2 regions of the Streptomyces sp. NPDC001822 genome follow, and region 2 is predicted to be linked to the other one. Evidence: predicted binding sites of a transcription regulator. Region 2 holds the regulator's gene; the other holds the start of a gene.
What was found. Region 2 encodes HrcA, which represses chaperone genes, less so after heat shock. Its sites were predicted from a motif close to TTNGCACTCNGNNNNNCNGAGTGCNAA; they were not measured.
Positions count from the first base shown of each region.

Region 1 (3,187 bases), on a different contig from region 2:
TCGGAGTCCGTGGACTCGATCTCGGCCTTGATCTGGTTGACGCGGCCCTTGACGTCGGCGGAGTCGCCGCCGCCGTCGACGATGGTCGTGTCGTCCTTGGAGACGGTGACGCGGCGGGCGGTGCCCAGCACGTCCAGACCGGCCTGGTCGAGCTTGAGGCCGACCTCCTCGGCGATGACGGTCGCACCGGTGAGGGTGGCGATGTCGCCGAGCATGGCCTTGCGGCGGTCACCGAAGCCGGGGGCCTTCACCGCGACGGCGTTGAAGGTGCCACGGATCTTGTTGACGACGAGGGTGGAGAGCGCCTCGCCCTCGACGTCCTCGGCGATGATCAGGAGCGGCTTGGAGGCGCCGGCCTGGATGACCTTCTCCAGCAGCGGGAGCAGCTCCTGGATGGAGCCGATCTTGCCCTGGTGGATCAGGATGTACGGGTCGTCGAGGACGGCCTCCATACGCTCCTGGTCGGTCACCATGTACGGCGACAGGTAGCCCTTGTCGAAGGCCATGCCCTCGGTGAACTCGAGGTCCAGACCGAAGGTGTTGGACTCCTCGACGGTGATGACGCCGTCCTTGCCGACCTTGTCCATCGCGTCCGCGATGAGCTCGCCGACCTGCGGGTCCTGCGCGGAGAGCGCGGCCACGGCGGCGATGTCGGCCTTGTCGTCGATCGGGCGGGCGGTCGCGAGGAGCTCCTCGGACACGGCCTTCACGGCGGCGTCGATGCCCTTCTTCAGGGCGGCCGGGGAGGCACCCGCGGCGACGTTGCGCAGACCTTCGCGGACGAGGGCCTGGGCGAGCACGGTGGCGGTGGTGGTGCCGTCACCGGCCACGTCGTTGGTCTTGGTCGCCACCTCCTTCACCAGCTGGGCACCGAGGTTCTCGTACGGGTCGTCGAGCTCGACCTCGCGCGCGATGGTGACACCGTCGTTGGTGATGGTGGGGGCGCCGAACTTCTTGTCGATGACGACGTTGCGGCCCTTGGGGCCGATCGTCACCTTCACCGTGTCGGCAAGCTTGTTGACGCCGCGCTCAAGGGCGCGACGGGCGTCCTCGTCGAACTTCAGGATCTTCGCCATGGGCTGAGCTGTCCTCTCAAACGAACTGCGCCCCTCGCCGCCCGGCTAGTGATTTCGCAGGGGGCCAGGGGCGCAGAACGGAAGCAAACGTTAAGTGAATTACTTCTCGACGATCGCGAGAACGTCGCGGGCCGAAAGGACGAGGTACTCCTCGCCGTTGTACTTCACCTCGGTGCCGCCGTACTTGCTGTACAGGACGACATCGCCGGTCTTGACGTCGAGCGGAAGGCGCTCGCCGTTCTCGAAGCGGCCCGGGCCCACGGCCAGGACGACGCCCTCCTGGGGCTTCTCCTTGGCGGTGTCCGGAATGACCAGGCCGGAAGCCGTGGTCTGCTCGGCGTCGAGCGGCTGGACCACAATGCGGTCCTCGAGCGGCTTGATCGCAACCTTGGAGCTGGTGGTCGACACGATCCGGTCTCCCCCTTCGGAGATCTCACGGGGTTTAACAGTCTGTGGGTGGCGACCGGGCCGATCCGTCGTCGCGGGTGCCGGACCTGTCCTGTCGCGCGGTTGTGCTGGCACTCTCCATCGGTGAGTGCCAGCACAGAGACTATGGCCGCGATTAGCACTCGGTCAAGCGGAGTGCCAATTCACCACCCGCGCGTGGCGTCGCGGGACCGCTCACGCCCGGACAACGCGGGAGACCACCGCGGTGTTCCGGCGGCACGCCGTCCCGCCGGCCCCTCCGCACCCCCGGTCACCGGAGACCCGGACCCCTGACCGCCCGACCCGTCAGACGTAGTCCTCCAGCCTGGCCACGGCGTAGCCCTTGTCCGTGATCGTCTTCATGACGCGGCGGATCATGTCGGCCATGGACCCCTCCCAGTCCTCGCGCCCGCGGAAGTGGGTGAGGACGATGTCGCCGGGGTGCAGGTCCTGGTCCCACTCGCGCCACTCCATGTGGTCGGGGAACGCCTCGGCCGCCCACAGCGGGACGGCCTTGATGCCGCAGGACTTCGCGACCCGCAGGGTGTCGCCGTTGTAGTTGCCGTACGGCGGCCGGAAGAGGGTGGGCCTCTTCCCGAAGTACCTCTCGATCTTGTCCTGCTCGCCGCAGATCTCCCGCCGCTGCTCGGACTTCGAGAGGCCGGGGAGATAGCGGTGGTTCAGCGTGTGGTTGTTGAGGGTGACTCCGCGGGCCTGCATGTCCTTGAAGTAGCCGTAGTCGTCGCTCACCACGTAGTCGCTGAGGAAGGCGCTGTAGGGGATCTTCAGCTCCGTCATCATGCGCAGGAGTTCGGGGTCCTTCTCCGCGCCGTCGTCCATCGTCAGGAAGACGATCCGCTCCTTGGTGGGCACGGTGGTGAAGACGGGGGGCAGCGTCTCCCCTCCCTCCACCTCGAAGCCCTCGCGAGTGGTGATGCGCGGCTTCCGGGCGGGCGGCGCCGGGGCGACGAGCGGGACCTTCGCCAGACCCCACTTCTTCGCGACCGCGGCCCTGGCGGCCTGCTTCCGCTTCAGGAGCTCGGCACGCGCGGCGGCCGCGGCGGCGGGCCCCGGCCGGGCGGCGGCTCCGGGCTGCCCGGCGGCCGGCTTCCCGTGGTCCGCGGTCTTCCCGCCCGTACTCGCACACCCGGAGGCGACGGCGGCGGCCAGCAGAGCGGCCAGGACGGCGCAAGCCGGTCTGTACCGCTTCACGGCAGATTCTTCTTTTTGTCGTACTAGCTGCATGGCGCCGCATCCTGCCAGCAGCGCCCCGGCCGCCTCCGGCGACACCTCCACCGGGCCCGCCGCGTCCCCCGGCTGGCTCACAATGGATCGTGTGAACGCCCTTCCCCCCGCCGACCAGGCCGACCAGCTCGCCTCCTTCGCCGCCCTGCGCACCCCTCGGGGGACGGCGCTCCTGGAGGAGCTCCGCGACCACGACCCCGCCCGGGAACTGGCGACGGCGACCCGGCTGCGGCGCTCCCACCCCGCCGGCCTGGTGTCGGCGGCACTCGGCCAGGCGCGGCTGCGGCAGCGCGCGGTGGCGAAGTTCGGGGCGGAGGACGCGTTCCGCATGTTCTTCACCCCGCACGGCGTGGAGCAGGCCACCCGCACCTCCGTCGCCTCCTACCGCGCGGAGCGGTTCGCGGAGCGCGGGGTGCGGAGTGTGGCCGACCTGTGCTGCG
Region 1 is NZ_JBIATW010000002.1:391,504-394,690, reverse strand. Features, by position in the region: gene groL (chaperonin GroEL) at 1-1,076, opposite strand, end outside; gene groES (co-chaperone GroES) at 1,176-1,484, opposite strand; gene ACFYY2_RS06185 (polysaccharide deacetylase family protein) at 1,809-2,747, opposite strand; gene ACFYY2_RS06180 (methyltransferase domain-containing protein) at 2,830-3,187, shown strand, end outside.
Region 1: groES (co-chaperone GroES) is a predicted target of HrcA. The motif match lies at 1,639-1,665, and genes of this name have one in related genera.

Region 2 (3,187 bases):
TCCGGAGAACCGCGCCGAATCAGCCGTTCTGCGGTGCGCGCGGGCTGACGTGGAAACACCGCACCGCCCGCCGGTGAGGAACCGGCGGGCGGTGCGGTGAAAGGGGTCAGCGGCCGTTGAAGGCGTCCTTCAGACGGGAGAAGAGCCCCTGCTGTCCTGGCTGGAACTGGCCGGTGGGCCGCTCCTCGCCACGCAGCTTGGCCAGCTCCCGCAGGAGGCGCTCCTGCTCGGGGTCCATCTTCGTCGGGGTCATGACCTCGACGTGGACGATGAGGTCACCGCGGCCGTTGCCGCGCAGGTGCGTGATGCCGCGCCCGTGCAGCGGGACCGACTGGCCGGACTGGGTGCCCGGCCTGATGTCGATCTCCTCCAGGCCGTCCAGCGTCTCCAGCGGCACCTGCGTGCCGAGCGCCGCCGCGGTCATCGGGATGGTGACCGTGCAGTGCAGGTCGTCCCCGCGCCGCTGGAACACCGGGTGCGCCAGCTCGTGGATCTCGACGTACAGGTCGCCGGCCGGGCCGCCGCCGGGGCCGACCTCTCCCTCGCCCGCGAGCTGGATCCGGGTGCCGTTGTCGACACCGGCCGGGATCTTCACCGTGAGCGTGCGGCGGGAGCGGATACGGCCGTCCCCCGCGCACTCGGGGCACGGGGTCGGCACGACCGTGCCGAAGCCCTGGCACTGCGGGCAGGGGCGCGAGGTCATGACCTGGCCGAGGAAGGACCTGGTGACCTGGGAGACCTCACCGCGGCCGCGGCACATGTCACAGGTCTGCGCGGAGGTGCCGGGGGCGGCTCCTTCGCCACTGCACGTCGTACAGACGACCGCGGTGTCGACCTGGAGGTCCTTGGTCGTGCCGAAGGCCGCCTCGGAGAGGTCGATCTCCAGCCGGATCATCGCGTCCTGGCCGCGGCGGGTGCGCGAACGGGGTCCGCGCTGCGACGCCGTGCCGAAGAACGCGTCCATGATGTCGCTGAAGTTGCCGAAGCCCCCGGCGCCGAAGCCTCCCGCGCCGCCACCGCCGCCCGAGGAGGACAGCGGATCGCCGCCGAGGTCGTAGACCTGCTTCTTCTGCGGGTCCGACAGCACCTCGTAAGCGGCGTTGATCTCCTTGAACCGCTCCTGGGTCTTCGGATCCGGGTTGACATCCGGGTGCAGCTCGCGGGCGAGCCGACGGAATGCCTTCTTGATCTCGTCCTGAGATGCGTCGCGGCGCACGCCGAGTACGGCGTAGTAGTCCGTGGCCACTTACGACTCCGCCAGGATCTGTCCGACGTAACGTGCCACTGCGCGTACCGCTCCCATCGTTCCGGGGTAGTCCATGCGGGTCGGTCCGACCACGCCGAGTTTGGCGACTGCCTCGTCGCCCGAACCGTAGCCGACCGCGACGACGGACGTGGCGTTGAGGCCCTCGTGGGCGTTCTCGTGCCCGATCCGTACGGTCATGCCCGAATCCGTCGCCTCACCGAGCAGCTTCAGCAGGACGACCTGCTCCTCCAATGCCTCCAGCACCGGCCGGATCATCACAGGGAAGTCGTGTCCGAAGCGGGTGAGGTTGGAGGTGCCGCCGATGATCAGCCGCTCCTCCGTCTCTTCGACCAGAGTCTCGAGGAGGACGGAGAGCACCGTGGACACGGTTCCCCGGTCCTCGTTCTCGAACGACTCCGGCAGGTCCTGCACCAGCTGCGGGACGTCCGCGAACCGCCGTCCCACGACCCGGCTGTTGAGCCGGGCCCGCAGATCGGCCAGCGACGTGTCACCGAACGGGGCAGGACAGTCGATCATACGCTGTTCGACCCGGCCCGTGTCCGTGATCAGCACGAGCATCAGCCGGGCGGGGGCCAGGGACAGCAGTTCCACGTGCCGGACCGTCGAACGCGTCAGTGAGGGGTACTGCACGACGGCGACCTGTCGGGTCAGCTGCGCGAGCAGCCGCACCGTGCGGCCCACGACGTCGTCGAGGTCGACCGCTCCGTCGAGGAAGTTCTGGATGGCCCTGCGCTCCGGCGACGACAGGGGCTTGACGCCCGCGAGCCGGTCGACGAAGAGGCGGTAGCCCTTGTCCGTAGGAATACGCCCGGCACTGGTGTGCGGCTGGGCGATGAAGCCCTCGTCCTCCAGCACCGCCATGTCGTTACGGACGGTGGCCGGGGAGACCCCGAGGCTGTGCCGCTCCGTGAGCGCCTTGGAACCGACCGGCTCCTCGGTGCCGACATAGTCCTGGACGATGGCGCGCAGCACTTCGAGTCTGCGTTCACTGAGCACCGCGCACACCTCCAGCTGTTGTTCTCCGGTGTCTGCCTGGCACTCTGTGCGTTCGAGTGCCAGCAATCCCCCGGTCAGTGTACGGGGGTGGGGTGGGCCCGGGGCAAGGCCGACCGGCCGGTCCGTCGCGGGACCGCGCAGGTCGATGCCGATAGCGTCGCCGTATGGACGCCTCTTGGGAAGAGTTCGGCTGGGAGCGGTTGGGCAACGGTATCGGGCGGCGGCGCCTCCCCGTCTGGGACGCGACCGTCGCCCTGGTGGCGGGGGCGGACTCCGTGCTGCTCCTCGACACCGGTGCGACGCTCCGCGAGGGGGCGCAGGTGCGGGCGCAGGCACAGGCCCTGCTGGGCCGGAGGGTGACGCATATCGCACTGAGCCATCCCCACTTCGACCATGTCCTCGGGACCGCCGCCTTCGCCGGTGCGGAGGTCTACGGCGCCGTCGGCACGGCGGAGCTGCTGGGGCGGGGCGCCGACGGGCTGCGCGCGGACGCGGTGCGGCACGGGATGAGCGAGCGGGACGCGACGGCGGCCGCGGACGCCCTGGTGGCTCCGCGGCACCAGGTCAGCGGTGAGTGGACGCTGGACCTCGGCGGCGGCCTCCAGGTGCTGCTGGCCAACGTGGGGCCCGGCCACACCGGGCACGATCTCGCGGTGCTGGTGCCGGGCTCGCCGGTCGTGGTGCTCTGCGGGGATCTGGTCGAGGAGTCCGGCGAACCCCAGGCGGGCCCGGATGCGGTGCCCTCGCACTGGCCGGCGGCGCTGGACCGGCTGCTGGAGCTGGGCGGCGAGGACGCGCTGTACGTTCCGGGACACGGGGCGGTGGTGGACGCGGCGTTCGTACGGGCACAGCGCGACCGGCTGGCCGCCCGGTTCGGCGTGTCGTGAAAGCGGCCCCGCTTATCGTCGTGCCATGCGCAGCTAC
Region 2 is NZ_JBIATW010000015.1:60,019-63,205, forward strand. Features, by position in the region: gene dnaJ (molecular chaperone DnaJ) at 107-1,246, opposite strand; gene hrcA (heat-inducible transcriptional repressor HrcA) at 1,247-2,263, opposite strand; gene ACFYY2_RS28390 (MBL fold metallo-hydrolase) at 2,428-3,150, shown strand; gene ACFYY2_RS28395 (DUF3097 domain-containing protein) at 3,176-3,187, shown strand, end outside.